2 linked regions of the Pararhizobium capsulatum DSM 1112 genome follow. The protein of the gene in region 1 interacts with the protein of each later gene in a pairwise test. Links are inferred from orthologs where the notes say so. Each region holds a gene or a part of one and is shown on either strand. Other genes may lie near its edges. The genes, in order: QO002_RS00855 and ccmE.

Region 1 (9,732 bases):
ATCGAGCTGCAGATCGGGCCGATCGACGATCCGATCCTGCATTCGCCCTCGGTCATGTCGATGGGCAATCCGCACGCGATCTTCTGGGTCGATCGTGACGTCATGTCGTTCGATCTCGAACGCTTCGGCCCGCTGCTCGAGAACCATCCGATGTTTCCCGAGCGCGCCAATATCACGCTGGCGCAAGTCACATCTGCGACCTCGCTTAATACTCGCACATGGGAGCGCGGCGCAGGCCTCACGCTCGCATGTGGTTCCGCCGCTTGCGCTGCCGCCGTCAGTGCGGCGCGTACCGGGCGTACGGGACGCGATGTCACGATCCGCGTTGCCAGCGCCACGCCGCCCGGCATTCTTTCGATCGAGTGGCGCGAGCGTGATGATCATGTGATCATGACCGGCCCGGCAGAATGGGAATGGTCCGGAACGGTCGATCCGCAAACCGGCGTCTTCAGCCGCGAGGAGCCGGCCGAGGCGCGGGCGCTGTGAGCGGCGTTGACGTCATAACCTTCGGCTGTCGTCTCAACACCTACGAATCCGAAGTCATGCGCAGCGAGGCCGAGAAGGCGGGGCTGAACAACGCCATTCTCGTCAACACCTGCGCCGTCACCGGCGAGGCCGTGCGCCAGGCCCGCCAGGCGATCCGTCGCGCGCGCCGCGAAAATCCCCATGCCCGCATCATCGTCACCGGCTGCGCGGCCCAGACGGAAAAGCAGACCTTTGCCGAAATGCCGGAGGTCGATGCCGTTCTCGGCAACGAGGAGAAGCTGAAGCGCGCCTCCTACCGCGCGCTGCCGGATTTCGGCGTTTCGGCGGAAGAAAAGCTTCGCGTCAACGACATCATGAGCGTGCGCGAGACCGCGCCGCAGATGGTGAAGCTGATCGAAGGCCACGTCCGGGCTTTCGTTCAGGTGCAGAACGGTTGCGATCATCGCTGCACCTTCTGCGTCATCCCCTATGGTCGCGGCAATTCCCGCTCGGTGCCGATGGGCGCCGTGGTCGATCAGGCGCGCAAGCTGACCGAAGGCGGCTACAGCGAGATCGTTCTGACGGGCGTGGATGCGACGAGCTACGGCGCAGACCTGCCGGGCCAGTCGACGCTCGGGCTACTTGCCAAAACGCTGCTGAAGCAGGTGCCGGATATCCGTCGTCTGCGGCTCTCCTCCATCGACAGCATCGAGGCCGACCGGCATCTGATGGACCTGATCGCCGACGAGCCGCGCTTCATGCCGCACCTGCATCTGTCGCTGCAGCACGGCGACGACATGATCCTGAAGCGGATGAAGCGTCGTCACCTGCGCGCCGATGCGCTGCGTTTCGTCGAGGATGTGCGCCGTCTCCGTCCGGATGTCAGTTTCGGAGCGGACATGATTGCCGGGTTTCCGACGGAGACCGAGGAGATGTTCGCCAATGCCGCAAGCCTCGCGGAAGAGGCCGGCATCGCCCATCTGCACGTCTTCCCCTACAGCCCCCGCCCGGGAACGCCGGCCACCCGCATGCCGCAGCTCGATCGTGTGGTGATCAAGGAACGGGCGGCAAGGCTGCGCGCCACTGGACTTCGGCTAATGCAGGGCCATCTTGACAGCATGGTTGGAACGCAGCAATGGCTGCTCGTAGAGAACAACGGGCTGGCCCATACGGAAAACTTCACCCTTGTCGCGGTGCCGACCCTTCGTCCGCGCGAGATGGTGTGGGCGCGGATCACCGGCCACAACGGCAGACATCTCGAAATGCAATTGACGGCCGCCGACGCGGCCTGACGATACGGACGGACAATGGCGCTGAGCTTCATCAAACGGGTTTTCACCTTCGGCAAGGACAAGCCCGCCGAGGGCGAACCGCCTGTCGTCTCCGAGGAAATTTCTCCGGCAGGCGCGCTCACGCCGGACGAACGCCGCGCCGTCGAGGCCGAGCTTGAGCCGCATTCTCGCGAAGAAAACCTGCCGCTCGCCATCGATCCGGTGCTTTCCGAAGAGATGGAGAATGCCGGCGGTCCGGCGGATGATCTTGCGGCGAGCGCGGAAACTGCAAGCGAGGACGCCGACGCTGTTTTGCCGATGCCTGCCGCGGAGCAGATCGGCGATCTCGGCGTCACGCCGTTGTCGCTCTTGGAAGCGGAAGCTGCAGTGGATACGGAGGAAGCGCCTCTAGCGATCTCCTCCCTTGAGTGGGAGATGCCCGACAGGGCAGAGGGGGGCGAGGAGCCGTCCTCATTCTCTAAGGCCGCGGATGAGACTCCTGAAACAGAAACGCTCGAGGACGAGGCGGCTTTAACCCCCTCTGTCCCTTCGGGACATCTCCCCCTCAACGGGGGAGATCAGACGGAGCAAGTTGCACCTCCAACACTTCCCAAGGGTTTTGCCACCGGCCCTGCTATTATCGAACCCGTCGCCGAAACGCCCAAACAGAAGCTCACCTGGTTTCAGCGCCTGCGCCAGGGACTGGCGCGCACGTCCTCGCAGCTCACCGGCCAGATCACCGCGCTCTTCACCAAGCGCAAGCTGGACGACGATACGCTGCAGGAGCTCGAAGACCTGCTGATCCAGGCTGACCTCGGCGTCGAAACGGCGCTTCGTATCACCGATACGCTGGCCTCCGAGCGCTACGGCAAGGATGTCACCGGCGAAGACGTCTCGCGCATCATGGCGGCCGAGATCACCAAGGTCCTGTCGCCGGTCGCCAAGCCGTTGCAACTCGATCTGTCCCACAAGCCGCATGTCATCCTCGTCGTCGGCGTCAACGGCACTGGCAAGACGACGACCATCGGCAAGCTCGCAGCCAAACTTTCCGGCGCCGGTCTCAAGGTCATGCTCGCCGCCGGCGACACGTTTCGCGCGGCAGCCATCGAGCAGCTGAAAATCTGGGCCGAGCGCACCAACTCCGACATCGTTTCCTCGAAACTCGGCGCTGATGCCGCTGGTCTCGCCTATGAAGCTTTCGAGCAGGCGCGGCTGAAGAAGAGCGACGTGCTGATCATCGATACGGCCGGGCGCCTTCAGAACCGCACGGAACTGATGGCGGAACTTGAAAAGATCGTCCGCGTGCTCGGCAAGCTCGATCCGGATGCGCCCCATACCGTGCTGCAGACGCTCGACGCGACGACAGGCCAGAACGCCCTCAATCAGGTCGAGATTTTCCGCAATGTCGCTGGCGTCAACGGCCTGATCATGACCAAGCTTGACGGTACCGCGCGGGGCGGCATTCTCGTTGCGATCTCGGCCAAGCATAAGCTGCCGGTCTATTTCATCGGTGTCGGCGAGGGTGTCGATGATCTCGAGCCGTTCGAGGCCAGGGATTTTGCCGAGGCGATCGCCGGCATCCCCCATTGACCCGGATATAGTTTTGCCGTTTTGCTGATGTTATTGCCGGAGAAACCGATCGCGCCGTGATTGCGATCATACCGGGGCTCAAGGCTTGTCTGCCAAGGAAACTGCAATGTCGTCTATCGAGGCTGCAAAGCCGCGCAAGGAAATCAGCCCGCTTCTCAAGATGGTTCTGGAGCTTGGCCCGCTGGTGGTGTTCTTCTTCGCCAATGCGCGGGGCGAATGGCTGGGCGCGCATTTTCCGGCGCTGACTGAGCTCGGTGGTCCGATTTTCATCGCGACCGGACTGTTCATGGCCGCAACTGCTCTCGCGCTCACCGTGTCGTGGATATTCACCCGTACGCTGCCGATCATGCCGCTGATTTCCGGTATCGTCGTCTTCATTTTTGGCGCTCTGACGCTCTATCTGCAGAACGACACCTTCATCAAGATGAAGCCGACCATCGTCAATTCGCTGTTCGGTGTCATCCTGCTTGGCGGTCTGCTCTTCGGCAAATCGCTGCTCGGCTATGTTTTCCATTCTGCCTTTCGGCTGGATGAGGCCGGTTGGCGAAAGCTCACCATCCGTTGGGGCATCTTCTTCGTGTTCCTCGCCATCATGAATGAAGTCGTCTGGCGCAATTTCTCGACGGATTTCTGGGTGGCCTTCAAGGTCTGGGGCACGATGCCGATCACCGTGCTCTTCACGCTGTCGCAAATGCCGCTGATCATGAAGCACTCGCTCGACCAGGAAGCTGACGCTTGAGCGCCGTTTTGCCGAATCATGACAGGACGATGCGGCACACGACGCTCTGGCTGCTCGTCTGTCTCGCTGTCCTGATTGTTCAGGCATTGGCGCAATACTGGATGGGCCGCACGCCGATCTGCACCTGCGGCTACGTCAAACTGTTCGAACCGGTGGTCAACAGCCCCGGTAATTCGCAGCATCTGGCCGATTGGTACACGCCGTCCCACATCATCCACGGCTTCATCTTCTACGGCATTGCGCACCTGCTGTTTCGCGGAAAGCCGCTGGCGGCGCGGCTGCTATTTGCGGTGCTGATCGAAAGCGGTTGGGAGCTTCTTGAGAATTCGCCCATCATCATCGACCGCTACCGAACGGCGACCATCTCGCTGGATTATTACGGCGACAGCATCCTGAATTCGGTAATGGATACAATCTTCATGGCCGCTGGATTCTTCTTTGCCTGGCGTATGCCGGTGTTGGTCACGGTGGCCGTCGCTATCGTCTTCGAGCTTTTCACCGGCTGGCTGATCCGCGACAATCTCACACTCAACGTGCTGATGCTGGTTTATCCGCTGGAATCCGTGAAGGCGTGGCAGAGCGGGATCTAGCTCTTGCCTGCCAGCGCGGCTTCAATCGCCGGAAAGAGCCCTTCCTTCAGGCTGCGGTCATCGAATGGGCCGACGCGCTTGTACAGGATCGTTCCGTCTGCGCCGACGAGATAGGATTCCGGAATTCCGTAGACACCCCAGTCGATCGCCGCCTTGCCGCGCGGATCAACGCCGATGGCGGAGAACGGATTGCCGAGTTCGCCGAGGAAGCTCAGCGCGTTTCCCGTCTTGTCCTTGTAGTTGATGCCGACGACTTGCAGGCGTGGGTCTTTAGCGAGATCGAGGATTATCGGGTTTTCCTCGCGACAGGGAATGCACCAGGACGCCCAGATGTTGACGAGCGTCAGCTTGCCCTTGATCGCGGCGTCGGTGAGCGCCGGCATGGGGGCTCCGCTGAGGTTCGCGCCTTCGAGCGGTGGCATGTCGAGGCTCGGGGCTTTCGTGCCGATGAGAGCGGAAGGGATTTCGCTGATGTCGCGGCCGGAATCGAGCTGGCTCCAGAACACGGCGGCAAGGGCTCCAAAGATAGCAAGCGGCAGCAGCGCCAGCACATAGCGCGCCTTGCTCGGCCGTTCCGCGACTTCGCTGTTCGTTGTCCGGGTTTCGTCGGTCATGATGTGGGCTTGCCTTCGGACCGGCGGCGGATGCCGGCGTCTTCGAGCGTCTTTAATTCTCTCCGGCGTGCGCGACCGTCAAGGAATACCCAGCCGATCAGAGCCAGAATGAGAATTGTGGCAGCGCCGTAGCTTGCGGCGACATAGGCGAGATGTCCCGACATGCTCAAGCCTCCCGGCCAATATTACGCGCCGCCTGCCGGCGCAGTGCTGTGACCCGGCGGCGCAAGATTTCGTTGCGCATGGCAGCTATATGCAAGGTGAAGAACAAAAGGGTGAAGGCGATCGCCATCACCAGCAGCGGTCGCAGAAATTCGGGATCGATGGTCGGTCCACCCAGGCGCATGACGCTTGCCGGCTGGTGCAGTGTGTTCCACCACTCGACCGAAAACTTGATGATCGGGATGTTGACGAAGCCGATCAGGATGAGGATGGCGCAGACCTTGGCAGCCTTGCCGGGCTCGTCCATCGCCCGGTTGAGCGCGATGAGGCCGAGATACATCAGGAACAGTACGAAGACGGAGGTGAGCCGCGCATCCCAGACCCACCAGGTGCCCCACATCGGCTTGCCCCAGAGCGAGCCGGTAATCAGCGCCATCAGCGTAAAGGCCGCGCCGATCGGCGCGGCGGCCTTGGCGGAGACATCGGCCAACGGATGGCGCCAAACAAGCGTGCCGAGGGCCGAGATGGCCATGACCGTGTAACACATCATCGACAGCCAGGCGGCGGGCACATGGATATACATGATCCGCACGGTTTCGCCTTGTTGGTAATCACCTTCGGTGGTGAAGGCGAGATAGAGGCCGACGACAAAGAAAAGCGCGGTTACGCCGATCAGCCAGGGCAGGATACGCCCTGATAGCGCCAAGAACCGCGTCGGGTTGGCGAGGTCGCTGAATTTTCGGATAGCAAGGCTGTTGTCGGTCATGATGGTTCTTTAACGCGGATTGCTTCCTGCTTCAATTGATCGGGGTCAACCACATTTCTGTCAGTCTGACGAGGAACGCAGCGCCGCCGCCGCCGCGACGGGGCCAATCACCGCGAAGAACAGGGTGATGGCGATCAAGATCAGGAGCGGTGGCAGGAACGGGGCTGGGTCCTGTACCGCCGCATAGGCCGCGCTGACACCGAAGATCAGTACGGGGATGGCAAGTGGTAACACCAGGATCGAAACGAGTAGCCCACCGCGCGGCAGGGCGACGGCAATACCCGCTCCTGCTGCTCCGATGAAGGTGATGGCCGGCGTGCCGACCAGAAGCGTCAGCATGGTTGCGGCGATAGCAGTGCCGTCCATATTCATGAACAGGCCGAGCAGCGGGGCGGCAATGACCAGCGGCAGGCCGGAGGCTGTCCAGTGGGCGAGACATTTGACCAGCACTGTCAGCACCAGCGGCGTTTCCTGCATCAGGATCAGATCGAGTGACCCATCCTCACGCTCCGCTTGGAACAGCCGATCAAGGCCGAGAAGGCAGGAGAGCAGGGCGCCGATCCAGAGGATGGCGGGGCCGATGCGCGAAAGCAGGTTGAGGTCTGGCCCGACGGCGAAAGGCACGACGGCAATGACCGTCAGGAAGAACAGGACGCCGATCAGGGCGCCGCCACCGGATCGTGTTGAGAGTTTCAGGTCGCGGAGGAAGAGGGCGATCAAATGCTGTTCCTAGCTCGGAGCCACAGCTCTGTGCCTCAACCGCAAAAAGCATCAGGTTCGTGAAAAATCAAGCGGCGATAGCGGGAGCAAGGGTCAATCTGCAGATTACAGCGGCCTGTTACAAATGAAAGGCGATCTTAGTCGCAACTTTAGGAAGATATAATTACAATCGGATTGATCTTCCTGGTTTCTTACGAATGGAGAGGTGGACCTTGCCAGATCCTATACAAAGAACTCCTTCCGAACAGGTCGGCAAGCTCATTCTCGATGAATTTTTGATGCCGGATCGATTTGAACATCCAATAAGGCGCAGGGCAGCCGATGATCTTGCTCATTTGCATTCGAATTTGGCTAAAGAAGACAAGGCTGCCCTTTATCATGCAATGGATAAGCATATTGAACTTGGGTCAATGTTTGCACAAAGTGTAATAACCCAAAGTATAAAATCTGAAAATCATGAGCCAATAAAATCTCTGGAAATTAGAAAATTTGTAATTGGTCAGATACCAAACATAGAAAATAGCTATTATCAGGCTCAGATAATTTCTGAGGTTACTAAAGAAAAACTCACTCCACACCAGGCGTCCTTCGTTGTGAAGAATGTTTTGGACTATTTCGAAGATCAGATAAGAAACCTCCCGCAAAGCGAACGATATTCTCACGACGGAGATTTGGATTTAAGGTTTCACGCTCTTGAACACACAGCGGAATTCCATACAGACGCGGATAGGCGCAGGCTGGCAGAAATGGCGAGAGCCGATGCTAACCTTGATAACTGTCTTCAGAACCTGAACGAGCGGACTGCTTCAGCGGAAGGGCGACAAACCGCGTCAGAAAGGCATACTCAAAGCGTAGATGATCGGCACTATGACGAGAGGCCGCGAGGTGCAGAACGGGGTCGCTAGGGACAATAGTGGAGGGGGGAAATGGTTGAAGACCATCCTGAAAAAAAGACTACCGATAATGCTTCTGACGATTCCAGGGCCTTTGCTGGGCTCAAAGATCTGCCAACAGAATCCTTCATCGATCTGGCGACGCCACATGATGGTGACGACAGAAAATCTGTACGTGATCTTAACCTTCTTAGTCGCCTCAACAAAAATACGCATGCCATTATCAATGACCAAACTCATGCTTTGGGTCGGTATTACTCCACAATTGCTGCCGCAGGCAGATTGAAGAACGACCTGCATGCAAAGACCTTTCCTCAAGAGCTCATCTTCGATGACGTAAATTGGGATATCGGTTCAAATCCCACCGCAATCGATTGGATACGAACGGCCACGCCCGGGCTTGAATTGCTAACCCCAGAGGCTCAGACTCGGATCGTCCGGAATGTATTGGAAGGGCATGGGGCCGAACAGGGGGCTGCCGTCCTTGAGATGTGCGGTCACCTCGATAACCTTCATGACAGAGAAAGCATCAAAGCAATGGCATCATTGGCGATCGACCTGTTTGTGAACGCCGAAGAATGGGAGCAGGCAAGAAGCGACGACGGATGCAAGGCTGTCGCGCTGGCGTACAGGCATATAATGGATGAAGACATGAAAACCGCCAGGGGACAGCTCCACGAGCATATGGACGCCAAACCCCGAACTGCGCCGACAGCTGGTGAACGCCATCGTCGCACATAATCCAGGCATCCTGAGGCTCGATGAACCGCGAGCGCTGGTGGTCAAAGAGTTGCCTGAGTTAGATATCGACGCTACGCTCAAGGCCCTTGTCAAACCAGAACAAATGGAACGGACTGGAACCCGACCTGCCAAAAGTGATGCCGGTCGCCTCTTGCCTCAGTTTGAATCCTTGGCGAGAGCGGCGGGCTTATCAGGTTTTGACAAGGTCGCTAAGGCGAAACAGATTTCTCAGGCTATCGAAACAGAAGTCGACACTGCGCGGGCAGACCTGCGGTGGTCGACTCGCGAGAGGTCAGATCGCTCCCGATAGCCACACGATTTCGGTAAATCTAGAGGATGTCCGGTTCGGATTGAACCAGGGTATTCGCTAGATTCTTTTGTTTTCGTTTATCTTTTCGGGGAAAACGGTTTCCGCTTTTCCCTGACAAATTCTAGTCAGACAATCCAATAAAACCGGTCATTGCCAACTCAGAGGCGTTCTGAAGCGCAAGAGGCTGGTGCGTTGCAGCAAGTACGATGCCGCCACTCCTTTGGTGAGCGGAAATCAACTTTGCCAACAAAGTGTCCGCAGCGGAGTCGAGGGCTGCCGTCGGCTCGTCGAGAATCCACACCGGACGGTGGGCTACGAGCAGCTTGGCGAAAGCAATGCGACGCTGTTGGCCCGCCGACAGATAGCCAAAGGGCAAGTGGCCGATGCCCGGCAAGTCGACGGCCTCTTCTGCCTGGAAAACGCCCATACCAGTGCCATCTGCCGAATCACCCATGAACTTTTTCCAGAAGGTGAGATTTTCCTCCACCGTCAGTTCACGCTTCATGCCGTTGTGGTGTCCGAGATAATGGCAGAGCTCGCGGGGATGGCCGAATTCCTGGGTTCCTCCCGTTGCCGAAACGGTGCCTTCTTCCTGCAACAGCAGGCCCGCGACGACGCGCAAAAGGGTAGATTTTCCCGAGCCATTCGGACCCGTGATAATCAAGGCTTCGCCGGCTTCGAGAACAAAGGAAATATCCTTGAAAATCAGGTCCTCACCGCGTTTTGCGCCGAGTCCCGCGACGACGAGGCTGAGGGGCATTCATCTTCCTTTTACGACGTTCGTCGCAATGCAAAAAAATTGTCCCAATTTGGGGAATGTTGGTCTGGCACGTTTCTCAGAAATTATCTATAACCGCCCCAACACGCCAGC
Region 2 (9,927 bases), 1.6 Mb from region 1 along the record:
TGCGCCGCAGTTCGGAAATCACCGACAGCCCGTCGCGTCGCGGCAGCATGCGGTCGATCACCAGCACGTCGTAGGCATTTTCACTGGCCATGAACAGCCCGCTTTCGCCATCACTGGCGTGGTCCGATACGATACCGGCCTCGCGAAAGGCTTTGGCAAGATAGGCGGCGGCTTCGAGATCGTCTTCGATAATCAGAATCTTCATACGGGTGACCATAGTCCCGGACCCTCACCTTTCACAACCGGCTTTGCCTGCGCCTTTGACAGCGAGGTTATCGGCGAAACGAAAGGCGCCGCGAAACCTTTCGGTCTCGCGGCGCGATACGCTTTAGAGCTGCGCGCCTCAGCCCTGGTCGATCGGCAGGGCGACGAAGCGGCTGGCGTTGTCCGCCTCGATCTGGAACAGCGCCTTGCTGCGACCGTCCTTCTTGGCGGCCTCGATCACCTTGAGGATGTCGTCAGCCGACTTGACCTCCTGGTTGTTGACCGAGACGATCTTCTCGCCTTCCTTCAGGCCGCGATCGCTGGCGTCCGAGTCCGGATCGACAGAGGCGATCGTGACACCATTGCCGTCATCGGAGGGGGCAACAGTTACACCGAGGTCGGCGAGTGCCTTCTCGCTGGCGGGTGCCTGATCTTCCTGCTGCTGTTCCGGATCGGCTGCGGCTTCCTGAGTGTCGGCCGGCAGGGTGCCGATTTCCAGCTTGACGCTGATCGACTTGCCGTCACGCCACAGGGCGACATCGACGGTTGTTCCGGGACGCATCGTCGCGATCTTGCGGGCAAGCTCGCGCGGACCCTTGATCGGATCGCCATTGACGGCGGTGACGACGTCACCCTTCTTGATGCCAGCCTTTTCACCGGGCGATCCGGCCTGGGGTTCGACGACAAGCGCCCCGCTGGCCTCTGCCAGACCGAGCGAGTCGGCGATGTCCTTGTTGACCGGCTGGATCTGCACGCCGAGCCAGCCGCGCGAGACCGAGCCATCCTTCATCAGGTCGGCAACGACATCCTTGGCAACCGAGGCCGGGATCGCGAAGGCGATACCGACATTGCCGCCGGAAGGCGAGAAGATCGCGGTGTTGATGCCGACAACTTCGCCAGAGAGGTTGAAGGTCGGGCCGCCCGAGTTACCACGGTTCACGGCCGCATCAACCTGCAGGTAGTCGTCGTATGGGCCGGAGCCGATATCACGGCCGCGAGCCGAAACGATGCCCGACGTCACCGTACCGCCAAGACCGAAAGGATTGCCGACGGCAACGACCCAGTCGCCAACGCGAACCTTGCTGTCGTCAGCCCAGTTTACGTAGGTGAACTTGCGCTTGTCATCGACCTTCAGCACGGCCAGATCGGTGCGGCTGTCCTTGCCGATTAGCTTGGCATCAAGCTCTGTACCGTCGTTGAGAACGACCGTAAACGCAGAACCGTCGGAAACGACGTGATTGTTGGTAACGAGGTAGCCATCTTCGGTGATGAAGAAGCCGGAGCCCTGCGAGGTCGGACGCAGGCGGCCGGGGCCGGGCTTGCCGAGATGCGGACGGTCACGCTCAGCGTGGCGATCGCCACCACCGTTCGGGCCACCGAATTCACGGAAGAAACGCTTCAGCGGATGATCGTCCGGCAGTTCATCAAAGCCGGGACCGCCGAAGTCGAAGCTGAAGCCGTTGGACGCGTCGTCGGAAACAGGATTGGCGCGCGACTGGACACGAACCGAAACGACGGCCGGCGAAACGGCGTCGACTACGTCGGCAAAGCTCGGAACCTGCGGGGCTTCAACCTTGACCGGAGCGGCAAAGGAATGGGTGATGGCAGCGGGGATACCCGTCGACAGCATGACCGCCGCAAGACCGGCCACGGTCGATGTCTTCAACACGGTTTTCAGGGAGGGGCGCGAGGGCTTGAACATCGAATTTGCCTTTTCTCTTCTGGAACAGATCGCGAGGGGAAAGCGATCGTTGAGATAAGAAATAGGCGCAGCCACCTTACCGATGCGTGTCCGCCGAATGAATTTTTGGTAATGTTCGAACGGGCGAAAAATAATCCGCGATATCAGGTGGTTTCGTCCTTGAGCAACGCGTCGAGACGCGCCTTTTCATCGGAAGTCAGCGCGGTTCCGGTTATCTTTCCGGTCCTGCGACGCGCGGCAAGAGCCATTGCGATGGCGCCGATAACCAGCAAGGCCACGGGCGTTCCCCAAAGAACAAGCGTCTTGGTTTCAAAGCGTGGCTTCAGAAGGACGAATTCGCCGTAGCGGGACACGACATAGGCGATCACCTGCTCGTCACTATCGCCACCGGCAATGCGCTCCCGCACGAGTACTCTCAGATCTTTGGCGAGCTCGGCATTGGAATCGTCAATCGACTGGTTCTGGCAAACCATGCAGCGCAGTTGGCCGGAAAGCGCGCGGGCGCGCGCCTCGAGCGCCGGGTCCTTCATCACCTCATCCGGATTGACGGCAAATGCCGGCGCCGCCAACAGAAGGACGATCAGGGCAAGGATAGACCGACGCATCATTCGGCCGGCTCCAGGACAAGTTTCGGTTGCGGCTTCGCCTTCTTCGGCACCCCAACGCGGAGGCGCCTATCGCTGAGTGAAATAGCTCCACCAATCATCATCAGCACTGCCCCACCCCAGATGCAGAGGATAAACGGCTTCCACCAGATGCGTATCACCATCGCACCATCGGGCGCGGGATCGCCGAGCGAAACATAGAGTTGACTGGTGCCGAAGGTGCGGATACCCGCCTCCGTCGTCGGCATGCGACGTGCCGTGTAGATGCGCTTGGAGGACCAGAAGTCGCTCACCACGACACCGCCGCTCAGGATGTCGAAATGCGCGGACTCTTCCGTGAAGTTCGGCCCGTTGCCTTCGCGCATTCCGTCAAAACGCAGCGTAAAACCGCCCGCCTCGACCGTCGTGCCCGGCTTCATCTCGACGATCGTCTCCGTCTCGTAGGCAGTGACCGCCACGATCCCTATCAGCGTGACGCCAACGCCGGCGTGGGCAAGCGTTGTTCCGAAGGAGGAACGCGGCAGGCCCTTCAGCCGCGCCCACGCAGTTGCCAATGGCAACCTCCCGATCCCGGCACGCAAAACCAGATCGGTCAGAGAACCCGCAATCAGATAAATGCCCAAGCCGATACCGGCAGCCGCCATCACCGGCCCGCCATAGCGCGCATAGAACACACCGAGAGCAACCGCCAGCCCAAGCCCGATTGCCGCAAAGAGCCGCTGTGCCGCTCCAAGCAAATCGCCGCGCTTCCAGGCAAGCAAGGGTCCAAATGGAACCGCCAGCAGCAGCGGCAGCATCAGCAACCCGAAAGTCATGTTGAAGAACGGCGGTCCGACCGAAATCTTGGCGCCGGTCAATGCCTCCAGCGCCAGTGGATAGAGCGTTCCGGTGAGAACCGTTGCCGCCGCTGTCGTCAGGATGAGATTGTTATAGACCAACGCCCCTTCTCTCGAAATCGGAGCAAACAGGCCACCCGCTTTGAGCCGCACAGCCCTGAAAGCAAACAGCGAGAGCGCACCACCGATAAAGAGCACGAGAATGACGAGGATGAAAATGCCGCGGGTCGGATCATTGGCAAACGCGTGGACCGAGGTCAGCACCCCGGATCGCACAAGGAACGTTCCAAGCAGCGACAGGGAGAAGGTCAGGATCGCCAGAAGCACCGTCCATATCTTCAAGGCCTCCCGCTTTTCCATCACCAGCGCCGAGTGAAGCAATGCCGTGCCCGCAAGCCACGGCATGAAGGATGCGTTTTCGACCGGATCCCAGAACCACCAGCCACCCCAACCGAGTTCGTAGTAAGCCCAGTAGGACCCCATGGCGATACCGGCTGTCAGAAATGTCCAGGCGGCCAGCGTCCAGGGCCTCACCCAGCGCGCCCATGCCGCGTCAATCCGGCCGTCGATCAGCGCGGCCACCGCAAAGGAAAAACAAACCGAAAACCCGACATAGCCGAGATAAAGCAGTGGCGGATGGATCGCGAGACCCACATCCTGGAGGACCGGATTGAGATCGCGGCCTTCGCCCGGCGCCGGCATCAGCCGGTTAAATGGGTTCGAGGTCAACAGGATGAACAAACTGAAGGCGGTGGCAATCCAGGCCTGCACGCCGAGCACATTTGCCCGCAACGTATCCGGCAGATTGCGGCCAAAGACCGCCACAAGCGCGGAGAACAACGTCAGGATCAGCAGCCAGAGCAGCATCGAGCCTTCGTGGTTCCCCCAGACACCCGAATATTTATAGAGCAGCGGGATCATCGAGTGGGAGTTCTCCCACACGTTCGCCACCGAGAAATCGGACGTCACATGCGCATAGGTCAAAACCGCAAAGGAAAGCGCCACCAGTGCAAAGCTTGTGATTGCAGCGGTCGTGCCACTCTGCATCAGTGACCGCTCGCCCCGCCAGGCGCCGATAACAGGCAGCAGCGACTGCAGGATCGAGGTCGCAAGCGCCAGTACCAGCGCATAATGACCGAACTCGATAATCATCGGATCGTCTCCTTGCCGCCGAGCGAAACGCCCTGGGCCTTCAACCTGTCGGCCACGTCCTTCGGCATGTAGGTCTCATCATGCTTGGCAAGAACGGTATCAGCAACAAAGAGCTTGCCACCGGCATCAAAAGCACCTTCCGCCACGACCCCCTGGCCTTCGCGGAAAAGGTCCGGCAGAATTCCGGTATAACTTACGGGTACAGTGCTGATCGTGTCGGTAACCACAAAGCTGATCGTCGTACCCTCGCCACGTTTGACAGAGCCGTCTTCCACCAGCCCCCCCAGGCGAATGCGCGTTCCAGGTGCAAGCGTGGTCTTCTCAAGATCGCCCGGCACATAGAAATAGGCCACCGACTGGCTGAAGGCGAACATCACGAGCAGCACGGCTGCCAGGATGAAACCGACACCGCCGCAAATAACTGCCAGTCTCTTCTGCTTCCGGGTCATTTCACATCCTTGTCGGCGGAAAGGCCGAGTTCGCGGGCAAGCGCCAGCAGGCCGCGCCCCTCCTGGCTTTCCGCAGGAAACACCGCAAGTCCGCGGCGCAATGCCTCGCTCGCATCAGCCTTTCGGTCGAGCACGGTGTAGGAACGAATGATCCGCATCCAGCCTTCGAAATTATTGGGGTCCTGCTCCAGCTTTTCAGCAAGATTGGAGACCATGCCCTCGATCATCGCGTTGCGATCGGAACCGCTCATCGTCTGGGCAGCAGCAACATCCGCTTGCGTCGGATTGCCGGGTGCGCTCTGCGCACGCTCCCCCATCACTGCAGCGCCTTGCAATTCTGCCAGATGGCTGTTGACGAGTGGCAACCAAGGCGCTTCGGCCGGTGACGAGCGCACGAGCGCTTCAAAAGCGTTGCGGGCTTCCTCGGTCTTGCCCTGCTGCTTCAGACCCAGCGCCAGATAATATTCGGAGCGCGGGTCATCCGGCTCGATCGCCAGAGACTGCTTCAATGCCGCTTGGGCATCGACAGTCACCAACCCACCCGAAAGTGCAATCAGGCTCTCGGCATAGCCGCCCAGCCGGGCTGGAGTGGGCCCAAGAATCCGGATCGCATTCTGATATGCCGCGCCTGCGTCTTCCACCCGGCCTTCCCGAAAGTAGATCGGCGCCAGCAGGTCCCATCCCGCCCCGTCTTCGGGGTTCTTGACAAGATGCTGCTCAGCCTTGGCAACCAGAATGTTGATATCGTCGCCGGGGTTGGCAAGGCGAGCGGCGAGCGGCGCATCCGGCATGTCCGGACGCCCCGTCGCCAAGTAAAGACAGAGCCCCGTTAGCGGCAGAAAGACGATAACTGCAGCCTGTGCAATCCGGTTTGCCCGGCGCCTGGCAACAGGTGCAGCCATCTTGACGGCATCGCTTGCCACGAGCAACCGCCGCGCCACTTCAGCGCGTGCAAACTCGGCTTCGTCTCCGGAAATCAGACCATTGGCCGTGTCACGCTTCAGCTCGGCCAGCTGGTCGCGATAGACCTCGACATCGTGGGATTGCGGAATTTCGGTGCGCGCATCCGCCCGCATCAGCGGCAGAAGCAGAACGGCGGCGACAGCCGCCGTCAGGATGGGAACGAGGATCCAGAACAGCATGTGCGATCAATTACTATGCGCACCCCGGCTTTCCAACTGGAAAACCAGTTCTGGTCGAAATTTGAGGCGTTTCGCCGCAAGAGGACGTAATCGTCAGGTAAGAGGCGTCCAGCTGCCATCGCCGTTGCGGCAGGCCACGCCACGCGCAACATTGTCCTGCCCTTTGACCGAGACTGTGTGGCTGTACTGGCGGCAGTTCTGGGAACCAACCTGATAGGGGGCTGTCGCCACGACCGAACCACTGACGCCCGAGCCCTGCCACACGACAGGTTGACCGCCCGGCGCCGCCTCAAGCGCGCGATACTCGGCCTCAAGCGCGCGCTGGCGATCGGCCTTGCTCAAGGAAAGGTTGCTCTCGTGCCCGACGATGCCGCCGCCGAGGGCGGCGATATAGGATGCTGACCCGGCAGCGACCTGCGTGCTGCCCACTGCCCCAGTCGATGCGCAGCTGCCGAGCAGCAATGCGCAGCCCGCAAGCACAACACCTGCTCTTGCGGTCGCGGAAAGGGTCAAGCAGACGTTCTGGTTCATGATGCGGGACTATCCAGCTCTCGCGTTTGCGTCGTGTTCATCATCGCGCTTCCACTCTTCTGGGCCAAAGCACGACTCCGTGACTCCCGTCTTTTTTGCATTTGCTCAGCAGGCAGGCAACCTTTGATCCTTGGGGGTGCCGTATTCGCACAAGCTTTTGCTTATTTTGCAGACAACCCTGTCAAAAAAGTCACGTTTGTTTTGCAGTGCGGGTGAATAAAGCTCAGCTTACGCCCGGTAAAATGAGCTGCGCTCTCAGGCCACCGATTTCCGCACGAGAGAGCCCGAGCTTGCCGTGATACTCACCGGCAATTTCCTTGACGATAGACAGGCCGAGCCCGGTTCCCGGTTTGCTTTCATCAAGCCGCTTGCCCCGCTTGATGGCAATGGCGATCTGTTCCGGCTCAAGCCCCGGCCCGTCATCCTCAACATCGATCGTGACCCAGTGCCGCCGACCGGGATCGCTGCCATGCACGTTTTCCGGAGCCGGCTGCGCGATGATATGGACCTGTGCGCCAGCATAGCGGGCGGCGTTGTCCAGCAGGTTACCAATCGTTTCCTCAACGTCCTGCTGTTCCATCGCCAGCATCAACCCGGGTGCAGATACGGAAAATTCGAAGTTCTTGTCGGGATGAAGCCGTCGCATGACCCTGACGAGCCGCTCCAGCGCAGGCTCAACCTCGGTACGCGCCAGCACGCTTTCCCTCTGGGCCGCAATACGGGCACGGTTCAGATAGGATTGCACCTGCATCTGCATGGCATCAGCTTGATTCCTGACGAGATCGCCATGCGGCGCTTCCAGCACCCGCGCCTCATTGATCAACACCGCGATCGGCGTCTTCAGCGAATGGGCGAGATTGCCGACCTGCATGCGCGCTCGCTCGATGATCCGCCGGTTGCTCTCAATCAGAGCATTGACCTCGCTTGCCAGCGGCTGAATTTCGCGCGGAAAATCGCCGTCGAGCCGCTCACTTTCGCCGGCCCGGATTTTTTCCAGCGAACGTCGTGCCTGGTCAAGAGGTCGTAACCCGAACAGGATTGCCAGCGCATTCATGCCGAGACCACCGAAACCGAAGATGGACAAGGCAAGATAAAGATTGCGGTTGAAGTCGTTGATATCGCTTTCCAAAACATCGCGATTGCCCGCAACGCGAAAGCGGGCCGTATGTCCCTGGATATCGAGAACGACTTCCGTTTCCGCCACCTCCACCGAATTGCCGAACGAATCCGTCGTCGTATAAAAGCGTTCATAGCGAATGTCGAACGGCACTTCGTCCACACTAGGGATCGGCAATTTGCCGTTGCCCAGCGATGTCGACATCAGCGTCGGCGTATCGAACTCACCGATTGGCTCGACGATCCAGTACCAACCTGTCTGGGGTTGCGAGAACCGCAGGTCGCCCAGCTGCGGACTGCCCGCCAGGACGGATTTGTCGTTGACGACCACCGAGTTGATAACGTTGTAAAGCTGCGCGCGCAAAAGATCTTGAAAGCCGCGCTCGGATCCCTGCCGATAGAGGGTGGAGATGACCACGCCGATTACGACCAGAGCAGCGACGGCCCAGATGGTCGAAACGAGAAGAACGCGCGCCGTCAGCGATTGCGGTTTCAGCATATCCGGTCACACCCGGTTTGCTCCCTCTTCTCCCCGGCGGGGAGTATGTGGCGGGCAGCGCTGAATGAGGGGGCGGGCTGGTTGGGCCGCACAATACCCCCCTCTGCCCTGTCGGGCATCTCCCCCTCAAGGGGGGAGATCGACACGAGGCCGCCTCTCGCTCCCCATCTTCCCCCTTGAGGGGGGTATGTCACGAAGTGACAGAGGGGGGTAAAACCATCCGAAGGCACCGTCCGAAACCTGATATCCCCACCGCCTCGCATATCGGCTCCGATCAGGACTTGGCGCTCTTGTCTGCCAACGCGCCGGCGCCCGGCGGCTGCATGCGATAACCGAGCCCACGCACAGTTTCGATCAGGTCGTTACCGATCTTCTTGCGCAGGCGTCCGACGAAAACCTCGATCGTATTGGAATCACGGTCGAAATCCTGATCGTACATGTGCTCGACCAGCTCCGTGCGTGACACGGCCTGGCCCATATGGTGCATGAGGTAAGAGAGAAGGCGGAATTCGTGGGACGTCAGCTTCAGCTGAACCCCGTCTACCGTCGCCTTCGAAGCCTTGGTATCGAGCCTGACGGGTCCACAGACGATCTCGGAGCTCGCATGACCTGCCGCACGCCGGATCAGTGCGCGGATACGGGCCAGCACCTCCTCGACATGGAAGGGCTTGGCCACATAGTCATCGGCCCCGGCATCGATCCCCGAAACCTTGTCGCTCCAGCGATCGCGCGCCGTCAGGATCAGCACCGGCATGACCTTGCCGGCACCGCGCCATTTTTCCAGAACGGTAATGCCGTCCATCTCCGGTAGGCCGATATCGAGGATTACGGCGTCATAGGGCTCGCCTTCGCCGAGATAATGCCCCTCTTCACCGTCATACGCCTGATCGACGACATAGCCGGCTTCCTTCAGCGCTTCCGCGAGCTGTCGGTTGAGATTGACGTCGTCTTCGACCACGAGAATGCGCATGAACGAATTTTTCCTCTGTTCCTCGCCCCTATCCCCCCGCTGCAACCATATCCGTGCAGCAAAGCAGAATCAGGAGCTGCCTATTCCATCGCTCGCTCAGGATTATGCAAGCCCCAGCCAGCATTGCCGGCGGAATAAGGTATTACATGGGCACGCGCACCGTCACCTTTTTCGGACGGCCACCATTTCCGGGAATGAGCACGGTGACGACGCATTTGCCGTCCGAGGTGGGCTGGGCCGACAGGAGTTCACCGCCGGTATCGGCAACCACCTGCGCTGCGGCCGCGCTGCAATCCCCATCGACCGTGACAACCATCGATGGCAGATCAACTGCAGGCGGCGAGAATCCGGAGAGACCCGCGGCAAGCGTTGCTATGATCAATGGTGAGGACATGAACGCACTTTCGAGGACTGACGTTTCTTCCGTTTTTTAATAGACCATACTGTCTGAATGGCAAATGAATGTCGGGTTACAAAGGCTTCACCTATGCCGCCAGCAAGTCCAAAGGCACGATCACAGCGCTTCAAATGACATCAACGCAGCCTTTTGCTTGCAGATATCCGGCCATAGATTGCAACCAGCCCGCCGCCCGCCGCCGCAATCGTGGTCAATGCATCAACGAATTGCCGCTGATCCTGCGTGCCGATCTCAATCCCCGCCAGATGCGCGCAGGAGGCGAGAACGGCAACCAGCGCTCCCCAGACCGTCATCGACTGATAC

Evidence for each region.
Region 2: the proteins of QO002_RS00855 (region 1) and ccmE interact in binary tests that used the Escherichia coli proteins (3 or more experiments, as listed by UniProt). The link is inferred for Pararhizobium capsulatum DSM 1112 from one-to-one orthologs.

The regions. Positions count from the first base shown.
Region 1 is NZ_JAUSVF010000001.1:172,232-181,963, reverse strand. The notes cover bases 4,317-7,119. They hold QO002_RS00855 (heme ABC transporter permease), read right to left. Parts: upstream 6,198-7,119; coding sequence 5,436-6,197; downstream 4,317-5,435. Other genes in these bases: ccmB (heme exporter protein CcmB), read right to left, coding at 6,258-6,917; ccmD (heme exporter protein CcmD), read right to left, coding at 5,266-5,433; QO002_RS00865 (DsbE family thiol:disulfide interchange protein), read right to left, coding at 4,652-5,269; QO002_RS00870 (DUF2585 domain-containing protein), read left to right, coding at 4,317-4,655. Outside these bases: dapF (diaminopimelate epimerase), read left to right, coding at 1-486; tRNA (N(6)-L-threonylcarbamoyladenosine(37)-C(2))-methylthiotransferase MtaB, read left to right, coding at 483-1,757; signal recognition particle-docking protein FtsY, read left to right, coding at 1,773-3,326; QO002_RS00875 (septation protein A), read left to right, coding at 3,433-4,065; more of QO002_RS00870, read left to right, coding at 4,095-4,316; QO002_RS00845 (hypothetical protein), read left to right, coding at 7,130-7,822; QO002_RS00840 (hypothetical protein), read left to right, coding at 7,844-8,551; heme ABC exporter ATP-binding protein CcmA, read right to left, coding at 8,983-9,621. UniProt on the Escherichia coli protein: Required for the export of heme to the periplasm for the biogenesis of c-type cytochromes.
Region 2 is NZ_JAUSVF010000001.1:1,800,547-1,810,473, reverse strand. What follows is about bases 3,223-6,220. They hold ccmE (cytochrome c maturation protein CcmE), read right to left. Parts: upstream 4,949-6,220; coding sequence 4,496-4,948; downstream 3,223-4,495. Other genes in these bases: QO002_RS08680 (RT0821/Lpp0805 family surface protein), read right to left, coding at 6,184-6,220; ccmI (c-type cytochrome biogenesis protein CcmI), read right to left, coding at 4,945-6,090; QO002_RS08695 (heme lyase CcmF/NrfE family subunit), read right to left, coding at 3,223-4,499. In the rest of the region: QO002_RS08710 (response regulator transcription factor), read right to left, coding at 1-217; QO002_RS08705 (Do family serine endopeptidase), read right to left, coding at 344-1,906; QO002_RS08700 (cytochrome c-type biogenesis protein), read right to left, coding at 2,050-2,514; more of QO002_RS08695, read right to left, coding at 2,511-3,222; more of QO002_RS08680, read right to left, coding at 6,221-6,621; QO002_RS08675 (sensor histidine kinase), read right to left, coding at 6,845-8,233; QO002_RS08670 (response regulator transcription factor), read right to left, coding at 8,511-9,206; QO002_RS08665 (hypothetical protein), read right to left, coding at 9,349-9,600; QO002_RS08660 (hypothetical protein), read right to left, coding at 9,741-9,927. UniProt on the Escherichia coli protein: Heme chaperone required for the biogenesis of c-type cytochromes. Transiently binds heme delivered by CcmC and transfers the heme to apo-cytochromes in a process facilitated by CcmF and CcmH.